DNA from 2 places in the Paraburkholderia sp. A1RI-2L genome. Region 1 is predicted to be linked to the other one. Evidence: riboswitches for the same ligand, from Rfam matches in the RefSeq annotation. Region 1 holds a riboswitch; the other holds the start of a gene.

Region 1 (9,832 bases):
GTTGCGCGTTTTCACGGGCAGCGCGCTCGCGGTCATGTCGTAGGCGAGAATCAGCCCGTCGAAGTGCGTTTCGTCGATGGGGTTGAAGCTCGGCTGATAGGTCGTGACCCACGCGAACAGAAAGCGGTCGACGAGTTTCAGGTAGCGGTCGTCGCTCGTGGCGCGCCAGGCGAGCGCCGCGTTGCGCATCAGGTCGAGTTCCTTCTCGGCCTCCACGCTCTGATCGTAGATGCCCTCGTGCGGGAGTGTGCCTTCCGTGTGCAGCCGTGCCAGCGGATGCGGCACGTCGTTCACGTGCGCCTGCACCTCGGCCACGAGCGCTTTCACGCCCGGATCGGCGTTGGTGCGCTCGCTCGTCTGCAGCGCGGGCGCCGCGCAGAAGTTCATGGCCGCATGGGCGAGATTCGCCGCGCCCGGACCAGCAAGTCCCATGCCGAACAGCCAGGCCGTGACGAATGTCCGCGCGTGTTGGCCCGATGCACCCTTCGTGGCCCGCGTGGCTTGTGTTGCCGCCGGGGCATGCCCGGTCAAGGCCGTTCCCACCTTCCGCGCCATGCGCGACTCCCTGGTTCAAGGCTGACAGGTGTGTGATGTTAACGGTTTGGCGCGAGTTTGCGGGGGCAAATGTGCGGCGAGCAAAAACCGCCGCGGCTCCTCGCGGAGCGTGCGGCGGCTGCTGGTGTTGCATTGACTGGGCGATCAGGCGCGTTTTATTCGCCCTGGCCGGCGTTTTCGCTCGCATATTTGCCGATCGGCACGCACGAGCAGAACAGGTTGCGGTCGCCGTAGACGTTGTCGGCGCGGCCAACCGGCGGCCAGTACTTGCGCCCGACGAGCGACGCCACCGGATAGGCTGCCTGCTCGCGCGAGTAGCCGTGCTGCCACTCGTTGGCGACCACGACCGCTGCCGTATGCGGCGCGTGACGCAGCGGGTTGTCTTCCTTGTCCGCGCGGCCCTCTTCCACGGCGCGGATTTCCTCACGGATTGCAACCATGGCGTCGATGAAGCGGTCGAGCTCTTCCTTCGACTCCGACTCGGTCGGCTCGACCATCAGCGTGCCCGGCACCGGGAAGCTCATGGTGGGCGCGTGGAAGCCGTAGTCCATCAGGCGCTTGGCGACGTCGTCCACGGTGATGCCGCTCGAATCCTTGATGGGGCGCAGATCGAGAATGCACTCGTGCGCGACCAGGCCGCCCGGGCCGCTGTAGAGCACCGGATAGTGCGGCGCGAGCTTCTTCGCGACGTAGTTCGCGTTGAGGATTGCCATTTCCGTTGCGGCGGTGAGGTTGGTCGCGCCCATCATCGCGATGTACATCCACGAGATCGGCAGGATCGAGGCCGAGCCGTAGGGCGCCGCGCTCACCGCGCCGATGCCGTTGCCCTGGTCGGTCGAGCGCTTGTAGCCCGAGGAAAGCTGGTTCGGCAGGAATTGCGCGAGGTGAGCGCCCACCGCCACCGGACCGACGCCGGGTCCGCCGCCGCCGTGCGGAATGCAGAAGGTCTTGTGCAGGTTCAGGTGCGAGACGTCGCCGCCGAACTGGCCGGGGGCCGCGAGGCCCACCATCGCGTTCATGTTCGCGCCGTCCACGTAGACCTGGCCGCCGTGCGCGTGCACGATCTCGCAGACTTCGCGCACGTTGCCTTCGAACACGCCGTGCGTCGACGGATACGTGATCATGATCGCCCCGAGCTTCGCAGCGTGCTGTTCGGCCTTGGCCTTGAGGTCGGCGAGATCGATGTTGCCCTGGGCGTCGCACGCGACCACCACGACCTGCATGCCGGCCATCTGCGCCGAAGCCGGATTGGTGCCGTGCGCCGAAGCGGGAATCAGGCAGACGTTGCGATGGCCTTCGCCGCGCGAGGCGTGGTACGCGTGGATGATGAGCAGGCCCGCGTACTCGCCCTGCGAGCCCGCGTTCGGCTGCAGCGAGACGGCGGCGTAGCCCGTGGCCGCCACCAGCATCTGCTCGAGCTGATCGACCATCTCGCGATAGCCGACGGTCTGCTCGGTGGGCGCAAACGGGTGGATGCGGCCGAACTCGGGCCACGTGACCGGCAGCATCTCCGAAGTGGCGTTGAGCTTCATCGTGCACGAGCCGAGCGGGATCATCGAGCGGTCGAGCGCGAGGTCCTTATCGGCGAGGCTGCGCAGATAGCGCAGCATTTCCGTTTCCGAATGATGGCAGTTGAAGATCGGATGCGTGAGGTACGCGCTCTCGCGCACGAGCGCGGCCGGGAACGTGGCCGCTTCCTGCGCCACGAGTTGTGCGTCGAGCGCATCGACCGAGGGCGCTTCGTTTGCGAACGCGGCTTGCGCGAACACGGCGAGCAGATCGGCCAGATCGCCGCGCGTGGTGGTTTCGTCGACGGAAATGCCCACGCGCGTCTCGCTCACGCGGCGCAGGTTCATGCCGCGCGCGAGCGCCGCGTCGTGCAGCGCCTGGGTGCGCGCGCCTGCTTCGAACGTGAGCGTGTCGAAGAACGATTCGTTCACGAGCGTGTAGCCCAGTTGCTTGGCACCCGCCGCCAGAATGGCCGCGACGCGGTTCACGCGCTGCGCGATGCGTTTGAGGCCCTGCGGGCCGTGATAGACCGCGTACATGCTCGCCATGATCGCGAGCAGGGCCTGCGCCGTGCAGACGTTCGAAGTGGCCTTTTCACGGCGAATGTGTTGCTCGCGCGTTTGCAGCGCGAGGCGCAGCGCCGGGTTGCCCTGGGCGTCGACGGTCACGCCGACGAGACGGCCCGGCATCTGGCGCTTGAATTCGTCCTTCACCGCGAGATAGGCCGCGTGCGGGCCGCCGAAGCCCATCGGCACGCCAAAGCGCTGCGAGTTGCCCACGGCCACATCGGCGCCCCATTCGCCCGGCGGCGCGAGCACGGTGAGCGCGAGCAGGTCGGCGGCGGCGATGACCGAGCCGCCGGCTGCGTGGACGGCGGCGGCGAGTTCGCGGTAGTCGCGCACATCGCCGTTCACGCCAGGATACTGGAGCAGCACGCCGAACGCGCCTGCTTGCGCCGCCTCGGCGGCGGGACCGACCTTCACCTCGACGCCGATCGGCTTCGCACGCGTCTTCACCACTTCGATGGTTTGCGGCAGCACGTCGTCGGCGACGAAGAACACGTTCGACTTCGACTTGCCCACGCGCTGCACGAGCGTCATCGCTTCGGCGGCGGCGGTGGCCTCGTCGAGCAGCGACGCGTTCGAGATCGCGAGGCCCGTCAAGTCGACGATCATTTGCTGGAAGTTCAGCAGGGCTTCGAGGCGGCCCTGCGAGATTTCCGGCTGGTACGGCGTGTAGGCCGTGTACCAGGCCGGGTTTTCGAGCACGTTGCGCAGGATCACGGCCGGCGTGTGCGTGTCGTAGTAGCCCTGCCCGATATAGGAGCGGAACACCTGGTTCTTGTCCGCGAGCGCGCGCAGCGCGGCAAGCGCTTCGGCTTCCGAGCGCGGCTGCGAGAACGGCCCGAGCGGCAGCGTCTCGTTGCGGCGGATCTTCGCCGGAATCACCGCATCGATCAGCGCGGCGCGCGAGGCGAAGCCGAGCGCGTCGAGCATCGCCTGCTGGTCGGCCGAATCGGGGCCGATGTGGCGGGCGGCGAAAGCGTCATGCGCTTCGAGCGCAGCAAGCGAGAGCGGGGAGTTCATCAGACGATCCGGGTGTTCGAGCTTCATGGGGGTTCCGGGTTTTACTACCGGCACGGGCGGCGCGGGTTGAAGTGCGCGCCGTCCGCGCCGTTACGGTTAAGACAGGGTTGCCTGCTGAATGGCCGATCAGGCGCCGATGGCCTTTTCGTACACAGCAGCGTCGATCAGCGCGTCGAGCTTGGCGTCGGCGGCCGGCTTGATCTTGAAGAGCCACGACTCGTACGGGGCGCCGTTCACCTGGTCCGGGGTGTCGACCAGCGCCGAGTTCGATTCGATGATCTCGCCCGCGACCGGTGCGTAGATGTCCGAGGCGGCCTTGACCGACTCGATCACGGCAACCGCGTCGCCGGCGGTGACGGCGCGGCCCGCATCAGGCAGTTCGAGGAAGACGATGTCGCCGAGGGCTTCCTGCGCGTGATCGGTGATGCCGACGGTCAGCGTGCCGTCGGCTTCGGTGCGGATCCATTCGTGCGATTCGGTGTATTTCAGATCGGCCGGGATGCTCATGGTTGCTCCAGTGCGTGGTTCGTTATGGCTTGAAAGAGGGGGGGCGTGCGTGGCGCGGATCCTCGCGGATCGCCTTGGCTCAAGCGGCGAGCACCTTGCCGTTGCGCACGAAGGGCAGTTTTACCACGCTTGCGGGCAGGGCCTTATCGCGGATCAACACCTGCACGACGTCGCCCGGCTGCACGCCCTGAGGCACGCGCGCGAAGGCGATCGATTCCTGCATCGTCGGCGAGAAGGTGCCGCTCGTGATTTCACCTTCGCCCTGCGGCGTGACGACTTTCTGGTGCGCGCGCAGCACGCCGCCGGCCTTGCCGTTTTCCTTTTGCAGGATCAGGCCGACGAAGGCCATGCGCGAGCCGTTGGCTTCGAGCACGGGGCGGCCGACGAAGTCGCGCGGCTCCTTCATGTCGACGGTCCAGGCAAGGCCCGCGTCGAGCGGCGAGACGGTGTCGTCCATGTCCTGGCCGTAGAGATTCATGCCCGCTTCGAGGCGCAGCGTGTCGCGCGCGCCGAGGCCGCAGGGCTTCACGCCCTGGCGCTGCAGGGCGTCCCAGAACTCACCCACGGCGGCGGCGGGCAGCACGACTTCGAAGCCGTCCTCACCGGTGTAGCCGGTGCGAGCGATCATCAATTCGCCGAACGGCGAGGCTTCGATCTTCGCGGCGTTGAAGGGCTTGAGCAGTTCGGTGGCGCTGCGCGAGGCGGGCGCGACTTGCCAGACCTTTTCGCGTGCGTTCGGGCCCTGCACGGCGACGATCGCGAGATCGCGGCGCGGCGTGATGGTGAGGCCGAAGCCGCCTTCGGCGTTGAGCTTCTCGAACCAGGCGATGTCTTTTTCGGCGGTGCCCGCGTTGACCACGGTGCGGAACGAATCTTCAGCAAAGTAATAGACGATCAGGTCGTCGATCACGCCGCCTTCGGGGTTCAGCATGCACGAGTAGAGCGCCTTGCCCGGCGTGACGAGCTTGGCCACGTTGTTGGCGAGCGCGCGGGCGAAGAACTCGCGCGTCTTCGCGCCCGAGAAGTCGACGACGCACATGTGCGAGACGTCGAACATGCCGGCATCGGTGCGCACGGCGCGATGCTCGTCGATCTGCGAGCCGTAGTTGACGGGCATGTCCCAGCCGCCGAAGTCGACCATGCGGGCATTGAGCGCGCGATGCGAGTCGTTCAGCGGGGTGCGTTTGAGTTCGGTCATGGGGCCTCAGGCGGTCACGAAAAATCGCGCGAAAACGAAAAAGGCCATGCAGGAAACGCCACAGGCCCAATGCCTGGGGTCGGTTCTTGCATGGCCCCTCTGTCCTCGATACCTGAGAGATTGCGCCGTGCTTGATGGTGCTCGATGGCGCGCGCCCCTTCGGTGGGCAGCCTGAACGCCAGGAGTTACGATCCTCCGCCGCCGTTCTACTGCCGCTCTCCAGAGTTGCGGATTCGAAATTCACGCGCTGCGCTGGAAGGCGAGCGGGCGATTCGAAGGTCCGGCGCGCACGGTCCTTTTGCCTGAGAGTTTGTGGGTTGCCCCTTCGGCGGCGCCGCGCATTGCACCCGCTCGATGGCAGGGTGCGACAAACGGCGCGCTCTCCCGGCGCGCGCAGCGATTGTGCGCGACGCTTGGGCGGTGTGTCAATGCGGAAAAAATCGGGGCAGGCGGCGCGCGGCTGGCTGCACAGCGCGTCGCCTGAGGTGCCGGGTTACTCTCCGATCGCGCGCGCCGCCGTATCCAGCTCCTGGTTCAGAACGTGTTGCTCGTCGGCGGAGATGCCGCCGCCGTGCTGGCTGGCCATGTCGTGCGCTTCGCCGCGGATCGTGTCGAGGCGGTGATGGAGCGCAGCGCCCTGGGGCGGCGGATAGTAGCCCTGATTCACGCGCATATCGATGCGGCGGGCCAGATTGTCGAGGCGTCCGTCGATCTGATGCAGGCGCTCCACGGCCATATCATGCGGGCTCGGGCCGGGATTCGGGGCCACCACCACGGTGGGGCGCGGGGCGGGCTGGTTGACCACGCACGCAGCGAGCGTCGAGATGAGCGCGCCGGCGGCGGCGTAGCGGATGGCACGGTTCAAACGGGTCATTGAGACTCTCCTTGTTTGCAGCTTCTCGTCGTCGTTGCTGCATTTTTTTGCGTCGTACGTCCGCAAACGTGCCGCGCGCGCCGCCCGATGACCCGGGTGCGGCGCGCACTTGTAACGATTTGTTCAGACCTTTCAGCCGCGTCGGTGAAATGCAAGCTGCGAGGCGGGCGGCTCAAGCCGCACGCGTGAACGCAATCGTGCGGCCTTCGGCTGCGCTTTGCGTGGCGATCTCGATGATGCTCATCACGTCAATGGCATCCTGCGGGCTCACCGGGAATGGCTCGCCATCGCGGATCGCGGCGGCGAACGCGCGATAGAGATCGGCGTAATTGCCGGCGGCGTTGGGCACGGTGCGCTCGGCTTCCGTGCCATCGTCGGCGAGTGTGTGCAGGCGGCCCGCTTCGTTGCCTTCGCCGAAACCGGGCTGGCCCGGACGCAGCCCCGCCTTCAATTGATCTTCCTGCGTATCGAGCCCGTTCTTCAGGTAGCTGCCGCGCGTGCCATGAATCACGAAGCGCGGCGCGAACGCGGCCAGCGCGCTCGCGTGGAGCACGGCGTCATGGCCGGGGTAGCGCAGCACGAGATGCGCGTAGTCGGGCGCGCTGGCATTGTCGCGGCGCGTGTGGACGAACGCCGTGACTGCCTCGGGCGCACCGAACAGCGCGAGCGCCTGGTCGATCAGATGCGGCCCGAGGTCGTAGAGCAGGCCGCCGCCGCGCGTGGCGTCCTCGCGCCAGCGCTGGCGCACCTGCGGGCGGAAGCGGTCGAAATGCGACTCGAAGTGCGTGACGCGCCCCAGCGCGCCGTTCGCGAGCAGCTCGCGCACGGTGAGGAAGTCGCCGTCCCAGCGGCGGTTGTGGAACGGCGCGAACACGAGGCCACGCTGCTTCGCGATGGCCGCGAGCGTGCGCGCCTCTTCAGCGCTGAGCGTGACCGGCTTGTCGACGAGCACATGCTTGCCGCGCTCCAGCGTGCGGCGCGCGAGCTCGTAGTGCGTGTCGTTGGGCGTGGCGATCACTACGCATTCGATGGCGTCGAGCGAGAGCAGGGCGTCTAAGTCCGGGACGATCGCGGCGTCCGGGTAGTCGGCCTGCGCGCGCTCGGCCTGGCTCGTCGCGATGACGGCAAGCGTGGCGGCGCCGCTATGGGCGATCACGGGAGCGTGGAAGGTCTGGCCGGCGAAGCCGTAGCCCATCAGGCCGATTTGCAGGGGGGCAGTCATGAAGCGCGTCCTCTTTCCAGCAATGAAGCGGCGCGGCGCGAGCCGTCGCCGGGGGTGGCGGGAGCCCGTCATTGTGGCACGCGTAGCAGGGGCGACGCGTGAACGGCCTCGGGGCCGCATCGATGTGAAGCCGCCTCGTGTTAACATCGCACCTCTCGCGTGAGAGGCCGCAGCGCTGTTGAGCGCGCCTCGCGCCATGCCGTGCCGGCCGCCGCGCTTTAAAGCCCTTGGGGCCCGAAGCCGCAGCGCCACGAAACGCACGCCTCCTGGCCGTACCACCTGTTTTTCCAATCCAGCAACGATGTCCGCAGGCCTGAATCCCGCCCAAAGCGAAGCGGTGCGCTATCTCGACGGTCCCTGTCTCGTGCTCGCCGGCGCGGGCAGCGGCAAGACGCGTGTGATCACGCAGAAAATCGCGCATCTGATCGAAGCGAAAGGCTTCGAGCCGCGCCATATCGCGGCCGTCACCTTCACCAACAAGGCCGCCGCCGAAATGCGCGAGCGCGTGGGCAAGCTGCTCGAAGGCAAGACGCTCACCACGCCCGGCAAGGAAGGCCGCAAGGTGCCGACCAACCAGTTGACGGTTTGCACGTTCCACTCGCTGGGCGTGCAGATCCTGCGCCAGGAAGCCGAGCACCTGGGCCTGAAGCCCCAGTTCTCCATCATGGACTCCGACGACTGCTTCTCCATGATTCAGGAGCAGGTGGGCTCGACGGATAAAGGCTTCATCCGCAAGATCCAGTCGATCATCTCGCTGTGGAAGAACGGCCTCGTGATGCCCGAGGAGGCGCTCGCCACCGCGTCGAACGAAGACGAGCACCAGGCCGCGATTGTCTACCGCAACTACGTGGCGACGCTGCACGCCTACCAGGCCGTCGATTTCGACGACCTGATCCGCCTGCCCACTGAACTCTTCGCCAGCAACGAGCCGGTGCGCGAGCGCTGGCAAAACAAGCTGCGCTATCTGCTGATCGACGAGTACCAGGATACCAACACCTGCCAGTACGAGTTGCTCAAGCTGCTGGCGGGTCCGCGCGCCGCGTTCACGGCGGTGGGCGACGACGATCAGGCGATCTACGGCTGGCGCGGCGCGACGATCGAAAATCTCGCGCAGCTCGGCAAGGACTATCCGAAGCTGCACGTGGTCAAGCTCGAGCAGAACTACCGCTCGACGGTGCGCATTCTCACGGCGGCGAACAACGTCATTGCGAACAACCCTAAGCTGTTCGAAAAGAAGCTCTGGTCCGAGCACGGCATGGGCGACACCATCACGGTCACGCCCTGCAACGACGAAGAGCACGAAGCCGAATCGGTGGTGTTCCGCCTCTCCGCGCACAAGTTCGAGCGCCGCGCGCAGTTCCGCGACTACGCGATTCTTTATCGCGGCAACTTCCAGGCGCGCATCTTCGAACAGGTGCTGCGCCGCGAGCGCATTCCCTACGTGCTCTCGGGCGGGCAGTCGTTTTTCGACAAGGCGGAGATTAAGGACATCTGTGCGTACCTGCGCCTGATTGCCAACCACGACGACGATCCCGCGTTCATTCGCGCGATCACCACGCCGCGCCGCGGCGTGGGCAACACCACGCTCGAAGCGCTCGGCTCGTTCGCGGGGCAGGCGAAGGTTTCGTTGTTCGAGGCCGTCTACATGGGCGGCATCGAAGCGCGGCTTTCGGCGCGCCAGGTCGAGCCGATGCGCGTGTTCTGCGACTTCATGCAACGCCTCGCCGAGCGCGCGCATAAAGATCCGGCGACGGTCGTGCTCGACGACCTCATGGACGCGATCCACTACGAAGCGTATCTCTACGACGCGTTCGACGAGCGCCAGGCGCAGTCGAAGTGGCAGAACGTGCTCGAATTCCTCGAATGGCTCAAGCGCAAGGGCACGAAACCCGAACAGCAGATCGGCGAGGACAGCGAAGCCACCGGTTATGACAACACTGACGGTCTGGCCGACACCGGCAAGAACCTGATGAGCCTGATCCAGACCGTGGCGCTGATGTCGATGCTCGAAGGCAAGGAGGAAGACCCGGACGCGGTGCGCCTGTCGACCGTGCACGCGTCGAAGGGGCTCGAGTATCCGCATGTGTTCCTGGTGGGCGTGGAAGAGGGGATCATGCCGCACCGTGGCGGCTCCGAGGACGACGTGATCGACGACGCGCGCATCGAGGAAGAGCGCCGGCTCATGTACGTGGCGATCACGCGCGCGCAGCGCAGCCTGCATCTGAACTGGTGCAAGAAGCGCAAGCGGGCGCGCGAGACCGTGGTGTGCGAGGCGTCGCGCTTCATCCCCGAGATGGGACTCGACGACGCGCCGCCGCCCACCGCGGAAGAAGCGCCGATGTCGCCGAAGGACCGGCTCGCGAGCCTGAAGGCGTTGCTGC
Region 2 (9,832 bases), on a different contig from region 1:
TTATCCTGACGATATCGCGCTCAGAAGCGCTGCTCGCCCGTGGTGTACTGAGGCATGGTCTTTTCGATATGCGAGATCAGCGCGTCCTCGCGGCGCAGATCGAGCGAGCGGCTCAGCACGTAGTACGCGATGCCCGAGACGAACAGACCGACCAGCCACGCGAGGTCCACGCTTCCCATCGCTCGCGCGAACGGGCCGACATAGACTTCGTTGGCGCCGTCGAAGATGCAGAAGAACGGGACCATTGCGGCGAAGCCAATGGCATACGACATCAGGCCGCGCGCGCCCCACATGCCGTAGATGTTGTCCTGCGGCAGGAAGAAGTGCGGGATCGCGTAGCGGCCCTTGCGCACGAAGAAGTAGTCGGTGAGGTTGACGGCCGTCCACGGCACGAGGAAGTAAAGCATCACGACGAGATAGATGTTCAGGACCGCGAGCCCCTTGCCCGACGTATAGATGCTGAGTGCGACCCCGAGCTGCAGCACCACGACAAAGAGAATCGCCAGTACGCGCACCCGGGGCGTAGGCTCGATCTTCCTGAACGAATCGAGGCCCGTGATCGCCGTGAGTTTCGCGCTGTAAATGTTCATCGCGATCACGGGAAGGAACGCCACGATCGTGATCGCCACCACCACGCTGCCGAGGCGCGGCGACAGATCGCTGCCCACCTGGTTGAGCGCCACCAGCACGTCGGTGGCGTGCAGGTGGTCGCCGAGCCAGCCGCCCACCGCGATCATCCACGCCCCCGAGAGCGACGCTCCGAGGAACACCGCGGCGATCAGCCGGCCGCTCGGCGTGTTCTTCGGCAGATAGCGCGAATAGTCGGACACATAGGGCGCATAGGCGATGTTGTAGCTCGCGGCGGCGGCAAACTGCGTGATGAAGCCGGTCAAGGTGAAGCCGAGCGGCGCGGGCGGCGGCGTGCCGGGCAGCGCTGCCGGCAGCGGCAGATCGGGCACCCAGTGCATGAGCACCGCCAGGGTGACGAGGCCATACAGCGGCAGCGAGAGATACAGCGCCCATTTGAAGCTGCGATGCATCCAGTCGTGCCCAAGAATCGCCAGAATTGCCGCAGGCACGGTGACGACGAGCGCCACCTTGAGCGGATCCCAGCCGAACAGCGCCTTGAGTCCCTGCATCATCAGCACGAGGTTCACGATGTTGAAGCCCGCGAACACGAACAGCGTGGCGAGCAGCACGAGCACCACGCCGCGATAGCCGAACTGCGCGCGCGACTGGATCATCTGCGGCAGGCCCAGATGCGGGCCCTGCGAGCCGTGAAACGCCATGAACAAGGTACCGAACATGATGCCCAGCGTGCCGGCGACCGTTGTCCATAGCGCGCTCAGTCCGACGCTCGGCCCCACGAAGCCAATCGTCATGGTGAAGAACGTGAAGTTGCCGAGAAACCAGAACGGTCCCTGGCGCGATAGCCGGTCGGTGCGCTCGGTTTCCGGAATGAAATCGATCGAATGACCCTCGATCGCGCCATGCTCGCCGGCGGCGGCCGTTGGCGCTGCGATCGTTGCTGCGACTCTGTCGTGTGCTTCCATCGTGTGCCCCATGTCGTAATGGACGATGCTGCGTAAAGATAAGCCTGGGTAAGATGCGAGGGAGGCCCCGCCCTACGCGTCGTTCAGCGTGATCCAGACGGCTTTCGTCTCCATCAGCGAGTCGAGCTGCTCGGCGCCGAGGTCCTTGCCGAAGCCCGACGCCTTGAAGCCGCCGAACGGCATCGCCGGATCGATCATGCTGTGCGCGTTCACGTAGACGCTGCCCGCGCGCAGCTTCGGCACCAGCGCATGCGCGCGGTTCAGATCGCGCGAATAGATCGCGGCGGCGAGTCCATAGGGCGTGTCGTTGGCGAGCGCAATCGCCTCGTTCACATCGTCGAACGGCGCGCTCACGAGCACGGGGCCGAAAATTTCTTCCTTCACGATGCGCATGTCCGGTCGGCAATGCGCGAATATCGTGGGCTGAACGAAATAACCCGAGCCTTCCACGTTGCGCCCGCCATACACCAGTTCCGCTCCTTCGCGCCGGCCGGTTTCGATCCAGGACGTCACGCGGGCCTTTTGCTGCGCCGAAACCAGCGGGCTGATGAAGCAATCGCGATCGAGGCCCGGCGCAATCTTGAGCGTGCGCGTGTAGTCGATCAGCGCGGCGAGAAAGCGCTCGTGCACGCCGCGCTGCACGTAGAGGCGGCTGCCCGCGTCGCACACCTGCCCCGAGTTGAAGAACATGCCGTTGGCCACCGCGCGCGCGGCGGCCTCGATGTCCGCGTCGTCGAGCACGAGCACCGGGGACTTGCCGCCCAGCTCCAGCGTGACGCGCTTGACGCCGTCGACCGCCGCGCTGCCGACGTCGCGCCCCACCGCCGTGGAGCCGGTGAACGTCACTTTGTCGATGCCGGGATGGCGCGCCATTGCCGCGCCGATCACGGTGCCGCGCCCGGTCACCACGTTCACCACGCCATCGGGAATGCCGGCCTCCTGCACGAGTTGCGCGAAGCGCAAGGTCGAGAGCGAAGTCAGCTCCGCGGGCTTGATCACCGCCGTGCAGCCCACCGCGAGCGCCGCGGCCAGCTTCCACGCCAGGGTTTGCAGCGGGAAATTCCACGGCACGATGATGCCGACCACGCCCACCGGCTCCTTGCGCGTATAGGCCAGATAGTGGCCGGGCAGCGAAGGCTCGACGGTGCGGCCGTGCAGCTTGGAAGCCCAGCCCGCGAAATAGCGCCAGGTGTCGATGGTGCCCTGGATGTCCACGTCGCGCGCATTCGCGACCGACTTGCCGACGTCGATGGACTCGATCTCGGCGAGCTCGTCGGCGTGGGCCTCGATGAGATCGGCGAGGCGGTGCAGCAGGCGCTCGCGTTCGAGCGGCTTCAGACGCCGCCAGGCGCCGCCGTCGAACTGCGCGCGCGCCGCAGCGACCGCGCGATCGAGGTCGCCGGTCGTGGCGAGCGGAATCTGCGTGATGACGCCTTCGGTGGAGGGCTCGACCACGTCGAGCATCTCGCCCGCGCCGCCCGCCACGAACGCCCCGCCGATCAGCATGCGCTGCGGCTGCTCGAGAAAGCGCCGCGTCTCCTCGCGCACGCCGAACTGCTCCAGATAGTTTCGTACGATGGATTCCAAGGTTGTCTCCTGATCTCGCGCGCCGTCGCGCCGTCGTGCCGTCGTGCCCTCGCTGCGCGCGTGTTGACGTTGGGTGCCGCTATCCGCAGGGAGGCCTCAGCGCGGCCGCTGGCTGCGCGCGTGAAAAATGAAGCCGATGGAATTCAGCAGCAGCTGCGCCGCGAGAATCGGCGTGACGCCCGCCGGATCGTATGCCGGGGCCACCTCGACGAGGTCCATGCCCACGACGTTGCCGTGACTGCGGCGGGCCAGCCCCTGGATGATTTCGAGCACCTCGTAGTAGGTGAAGCCGCCATGGCTCGGCGTGCCCGTGCCCGGCGCGATGGACGGATCGAAGCCGTCGATGTCGATCGTGATGTAGTAGGCGCGGCCCTCGGGAATGCGTTCGAGCACGCCTTGCGTGCCGAGCCGGCGCACGTCGCGCACGGACAGAATGTCCGAGCCCGCTGCGCGCGCCGCATCGTAGTCGCTGCGGTTCGACGAAGAAACGTTGCGGATACCGAGTTGCGTCATGCCGCTGATATGCTGCATTTCCGAGGCGCGCCGCAGCGGATTGCCGTGCCCGTAGCGCACGCCATGGCGCTCGTCGACGAAATCCAGATGCGCGTCGAAGTGCACGATGTGAATGGGACCGCGGCCCTCGAACGCCTGAATCACGGGTGCGTGAATCGAATGATCGCCGCCCAGCGTGATGGGCATCGCGCCGTTCGCGAGGATCTTGCGCACGGCGCTTTCGATGTTGGCGTTGCTCGCCGCCATGTCGGTGTGGACAATGTCGGCGTCGCCTACGTCCACCATGCGGACTTGATCGCGCGTCAGATAGAGCGCGTCGTCTTCGTGGTCGTATGCGCCCGCATGGCCGAACGAGAACAGCGTGGATGCCTCGCGGATGCTGCGCGGCCCGAAGCGCGCGCCCGAGCGCCATTGCGTGCCCATGTCGTTGGGGGCGCCAAGAATTGCCACATCGGCGTCGATGCGGTCCCAGTCGAGGCAGACCGGCGATTTCGCGAAAGTGCAATGTCCCACGAACGGCAAGTCCAGCCGCCCGCTTTCGTACGTATTGCCCGGCATGAGTGTCTCCGTGTGTGATCCGCTGGCTGATCCAGTCAGTAATCGGTGAACGACCCGGTTTCTGCCGGGCCGCCGCTTTGAGACACTATGTGCGCATTATTTTTGACCAAAAATCCCGGGTATCAGATGTTCATATCGGAATATCCGAAGCAAGCGATTATGGAGAACGCGGGCAATGATGCAACTGCGGGACGTCGATCTCAAACTGCTCAGGGTTTTCATGCATGTCGTTCGCTGCGGCGGCTTCTCCGCGGCCCAGGCGACCCTGAACGTGAGCCAGTCGACCATCAGCGAGCAGATGACCACGCTGGAAACGCGCCTCGGTCTCAAGCTGTGCGAGCGCGGCCGCGGCGGCTTCCGCCTGACCGAGCACGGACTTGCCACCTATGAGGCGGCCCAGCGACTGCAGGTGGCCGTCGAGGCGTTCTGCATGGACACGGACGCGCTCAAGCAACATATCGCCGGCAGGCTCTATCTGGGCATCATCGACAACACGGTGACGGACCTCGCCTCGCCGCTGCCGCGGGCCTTGCAGAAGTTCGTCTCGCGGGGCGACGACGTGCATGTCGACGTCTACGTCGGCACGCCGGCGGAACTCGAAGAGCGCGTGCTCGACGGCCGGCTCCATGTCGCGATCGGCCACTTCCCGATTCACGTGCCGGGGCTCGCCTACACCGAGCTCTATCTCGAGCCCGATGGGCTCTATTGCGGCAAGGGCAATCCGCTCTTTGCCGGGGCACGGGAAAACGGCATTCAGATCGAAGCCATTGCCACGAGCCGCATCGCCGCGCGCGGCTACCTGCAGCAGCACGACCTGAAGATGCTGAGTGCGAGCAAGGCCGCGGCGACCGTCGACAACGTCGAGGCGCAGGCGATCCTGATTCTCTCGGGCGCGTATATAGGATTCCTTCCAAATCACTACGCGGCGCGCTGGGTCGAGCGCGACGAGATGCGGCGCATTGGCCCGGAGCAGTTCGGCATGCAGTCGCCCTTTTGCGCGGCGACGCGCCGGGCCTCTGCCGTACCTTCTATTTTGCAGGCCTTCATGGTGGACCTGCACGAAGTCTGGGTGCATGAACACGCGGACCAGCACGCGGACGAAAAGCCGCCCGCGCGCCGCAAATAGCCGCGCCGCCCGCGTGCTTGCGCGGGCGGCCATGAGGTGCTGCGGTCAAGTCAAGCGACGATGCCGCGACGCTCAGGCGGTCGCCAAGCGAACGTCCTGGGCACTGCCCGCCATGCCCTCGATCAGCGCGGCGACGTTCTCCGCCGTTGCCGCCGACAACGTCCAGCCGAGGTGCCCGTGCCCGGTGTTGTAGAACACGCCCGGCATGCGTCCCCGGCCGACCTTCGGCAGCATGCTCGGCAACATGGGCCGCAGTCCGGCCCACGGGATCACGCGCGAGGTGCTGACCTGCGGGAACAGGCGCCGCGTCCACTCGACGAGCGGCGCGACGCGGTCGGCGCGAATGTCCCGGTTAAGGCCGTTGATCTCGGCCGTGCCGGCCACGCGGAAGCGCTCGGCGCCCAGCCGGCTTGTGACGATCTTGGCGCTCTCGTCGAGCAGGCTGACCCATGGCGCCGCGCGCTGGCTCGTCTCGTCGTCGAGGCATACGGTGATCGAATAGCCCTTCACCGGATACACGTTCACGCGGTCGCCCAGCATCGACGCGAATGCGCGGCTGTTGACGCCCGCGCAAACGACGATGCGCTCGAACCTCGCGTCGTGAGCGGCGCCCTGCTGCGTCGCCGATACCGTAAAGACACCGTCCGAATCGCGCCGGATCGCCGTGATCTGCGTGTCGTGGCGAAACTCCACGCCGTGCCGCACGCACGCTTGCGTCAGGCCGCGCGTGAACTTGTGGATGTCGCCGGTCGAATCGGAGGGCGTGAAGAAGCCGCCGTAAAACGCGCCCTCCAGCGTGGGCTCGATCTGGCGGATCTCGGCTGCGGTCACCGGCCTGCGGTCGAGACCGCCTTCGGTCAAGATGGCGTTGACCTTCGATGAAGCGTCGAAGCTCTTGCGGTCCCGGAAGATGTGCAGGATGCCGCGCTGTTCCAGGTCGAATTCGATCCCCTCCTTGCGCGCGGTCTCGAACAGGTGTTCGCGGGCCGCGATGGCAAGGCGCACGGTTTCGAGCGTGTTTGCCCGATAGTTCGGAATCTGCCGCAGGAACTCGGCCATCCACGAATATTTGTGCCAGCCCGGCAGCGGGTTTACAAGCAGCGGCGCGTCGCGCGTGAGCATCCAGCGCAGGCCTTTGATAACGGTGGCGGCGCTGTTCCAGACTTCGGCGTTGCATGCGGAGAGTTGGCCGCCGTTCGCGAACGAAGTCTCCATCGCGCTATAGCGATGGCGTTCGAGCACGGTAACGCGAAAACCGCGCTTGGCGAGGGCGTAAGCGGTCGTGACGCCGGTAATCCCGGCGCCAATAATGGCGATTCGTGACATGACATGGTCCAGATTAGATTGAGCACTTGTCGTTTCCGACACCTGTGCCCCATCTGTCCATGTACCTGAGAGTTTCTTTCCGCGCCGGCGCTGGACGCGCCGGCGCGGAAATCTCCTTCGGTGGGCGCGTTCGCGCCGCTCTCCAGATGTTCTTGCTGCAGGGTCCTTGTGCCTGAGAGTTTCCGGGGCGGTTGCTCCGTCGGCGCCGTCAGGTGCTTTCGCAGTGACGGTCTCTCCCGCTGCAGCGTGTCGAACAGCGCAACGATAGCGGGCCGTTATTGCGCTTGCAAGCGATTTTCGCTGGCACGCTGCTCATGGGCCGTTGACCGCCGCGCTCGGGGAGCGCATGCATCAATGCGCGAGAATGCCCATCGCCGTCTTCTTCAACTCCAGAAAATGCGGCTCGAACGCGACCTCCGGCGTGCGCGGGCGGTCCAGCTCGATGGGCACGTCGAGCGCCACCCGCCCAGGACGCGCCGAAAGCACCACGAGCCGCGTGCCGAGAAAGATCGCTTCGTCGATGTCATGGGTGATGAACACGATCGTGCAATGAAGCTTCTCCCATAGCTCGGTCAAGAACGTCTGCATGGAATGGCGCGTCTGCGCATCAAGTGCGCCGAAGGGCTCGTCCATCAGCAGCACCTTCGGCTTCATGACGAGCGCCCGCGCGATCGCCACGCGCTGCTGCATGCCGCCCGACAACTCGTAGGGCTTATGTTTGGCGAACGATTCCAGGCCGATGATGCGCAGGATCTCCGCGGAATCCTTGCGCCGTTGCTCTTTGGGAACCCCGTGCAGCGAAGGACCGAACTCGATGTTTTCTTCCACGCTGAGCCACGGAAACAAGCCGGCCTGCTGGAACACCACGACACGGTCGGCGCCGGGCTGTTCCTTGACCTCGCCATCGATATAGATGTTGCCCCGCGAGGGCGACGTCAGACCGGCGAGCAGGTGCAGCAAGGTCGTCTTTCCGCAGCCGGAAGAGCCGAGCACGGTGATGAATTCGCCGCCCCGGAACTGCAGATTGATGTTTTCCAGTGCCGTGGTGGCGCCGAAAGTCTTGTACAGGGAATCGATGACGATGTTCAAGTTCGTCTCCTGTTCGACGGTCAGACCGTCAATGGATCAATGCGCGAATGAGTCAATGCGCCAACGCTTTCGAATACTGCGGCGCGACGTTCGCGTCGAAGTTCGCCGGCACGGACGGGATACGCCCGATCTGGTTGAGCACCTTGGCGGTATTCACCAGCGTCTGGTACGTCGCGGAGGTTTTGACGCCGGCGTCGAGGCCCATCACCTTGGGCGTGGTCTGGTCGGCGCCGGAAAAGAGCTCGTAACCGGCGAGCTCGCTCGTCGCAACCGGCACGGTCACGCCGGTGGCCTTCGCCATCTCGGCGATCGCCTGGTCGCGATTCTTCATCGTCACCTGATAGCCCGCGTCGAGCGCCTTGACGAAGCCGGTCACCAGGTCCGGATGCGCTTTCGCCCATTCCGCGTTGGCGATGCACACGTTGTAGCTGGAAGCTTCGCGCGGCAGGTCGCCGTCGGTCTTGATGGCCTTGCCGCCGGCTGCGCGCAGCGCGCTGAAGACCGGATCCCAGACGATCGCCGCGTCGATCGCGCCGGTCACCCACGAGGTGCGCATCTGCGGCGGCGCCATGTTGACCTGCGTGACCGATTCATACGGCACGTGCGCTTGCGCCAGGAAGGTCGCCAGTTCGAAGGAAGCCTGCGAGCCGGCCACGATCGCGATCTTCTTGCCTTTGAGCCCTGCCACGTCGTGGACGCCGCTATCGGGCTTGACCACGATGCCGGCCGCATTGGTATAGCGCTCCTGGTTGTACACGATGGCCATCGGCAAGCCCTGGGCGATGGCGGTGACGAGCGGCGGCACGCCAAGCCCGCACATGAACGTGAGGCTGTTCGACGCCAGCGCGCTCATGGCTGCCGGGCCCGAGCTGAAGAGCTTGTACTCGACATTGGCGTTCATATGCTTTTCGAACAGATGCTCGGCCATCGACACCATGTACGGATCGGCGCCGTTGTCCTCGTAGCCGATGATGACTTCGGGCTTGCCCTGCGAGTAAGCCGCGCCGGGCACCAGGCAGCTGCTGGCAAGCAGGGCCGCGCTCACGCCAAAGATCCATTGCATCTTTTTCATTTTTCGTCTCCTCGGATGACCCGATCAGTTATGTCCGCGCCAGGGAACGACTATGTTTTCGATCTTGCGAATCGCCAGCTCCATGGCATACCCGATCAACCCGATGATCACGATGCCGACGATCACGATGGCAACCTGCAAGGCTTGTCCTGCGAACTGCACGAGCCAACCCAGCCCGCTGCTCGCCGCGATCAGTTCCGCGGCCACGAGACAGGTCCACGCCACGCCGATGCCCACACGCATCGAGGTGAAGATTTCCGGCATGGCCGAGGGCAGCACGACCTTGCGGAAGATTTGCGCGTTGGTCGCGCCGAGCGTGCGCGCCACCGAGATGCGCAGCGCCGGCGTGCTTTTCACGCCCGACATGGTGCCGATGATGATGACCGGAATGGTGCCGACCAGAATGAGAATGGCCTTGGGCAATTCGCCGATGCCGAACCACACCACCAGCAGCGGGATATAGGCAAGCGGCGGAACCGGCCGAATGAACTGCAGCAGCGGGTCGATGATGTCGAATACGATCTTGTTTCGCGACATCAGCAGGCCAACGGGAACGCCGATCACAATCGCGCCGACAAAACCCACAACGATGCGCAAGCAACTAACCAGGATGTCGCTGATGAGCGACTGTCCGCCGTAGCCGTTATGGATGATGTCGACGAAGGCTTGCCACACCGCCACCGGCGAAGGGAGCGCAAAGGACGGAAAAATGCCTGCTTTCGATACCGCCTGCCAAAGCACGACGCAGATCGCGAGAACGGCGGTCGTCAGCCACCAGGAATTGAACTTGCCGTGGCCGCGGCGTATCTTGATCACCGGCTCGATTGGCGAGTCGACGGGATGCTTCATCATTTTCGTCAGTCTGGGTAAGGCTTTCACCGCCGTCTCCTCAAGTTGAAATGCAATGAGCTCGCCGCGGAACGCTTTTTTGTTTCACCACGCTTGTTGTTAGCGTCTCGCCCGTTGAACCAAGGATTCTCAATCAATAAAACGGCGGGTAGTACCACG

The links. Region 1 has a riboswitch for glycine ahead of gcvT (glycine cleavage system aminomethyltransferase GcvT). Riboswitches for the same ligand answer to the same signal wherever they lie in the genome.
Region 2: linked by a shared signal. The riboswitch ahead of PWP93_RS22805 (D-amino acid dehydrogenase) and the one ahead of gcvT (glycine cleavage system aminomethyltransferase GcvT) in region 1 are both predicted to bind glycine.

Annotation. Positions count from the first base shown of each region.
Region 1 covers NZ_JARBTA010000001.1:2,859,194-2,869,025, forward strand. Annotated here, with positions in the region: gene PWP93_RS13080 (alginate lyase family protein) at 1-432, opposite strand, end outside; gene gcvP (aminomethyl-transferring glycine dehydrogenase) at 711-3,677, opposite strand; gene gcvH (glycine cleavage system protein GcvH) at 3,777-4,157, opposite strand; gene gcvT (glycine cleavage system aminomethyltransferase GcvT) at 4,237-5,355, opposite strand; glycine riboswitch at 5,445-5,588, opposite strand; glycine riboswitch at 5,637-5,752, opposite strand; gene PWP93_RS13100 (hypothetical protein) at 5,849-6,220, opposite strand; gene PWP93_RS13105 (oxidoreductase) at 6,402-7,451, opposite strand; gene PWP93_RS13110 (UvrD-helicase domain-containing protein) at 7,753-9,832, shown strand, end outside.
Region 2 covers NZ_JARBTA010000002.1:1,740,607-1,750,438, forward strand. Annotated here, with positions in the region: gene PWP93_RS22785 (purine-cytosine permease family protein) at 21-1,553, opposite strand; gene PWP93_RS22790 (aldehyde dehydrogenase family protein) at 1,626-3,140, opposite strand; gene speB (agmatinase) at 3,237-4,211, opposite strand; gene PWP93_RS22800 (LysR family transcriptional regulator) at 4,387-5,337, shown strand; gene PWP93_RS22805 (D-amino acid dehydrogenase) at 5,410-6,663, opposite strand; glycine riboswitch at 6,814-6,913, opposite strand; gene PWP93_RS22810 (ABC transporter ATP-binding protein) at 7,015-7,752, opposite strand; gene PWP93_RS22815 (ABC transporter substrate-binding protein) at 7,805-8,824, opposite strand; gene PWP93_RS22820 (ABC transporter permease) at 8,849-9,703, opposite strand.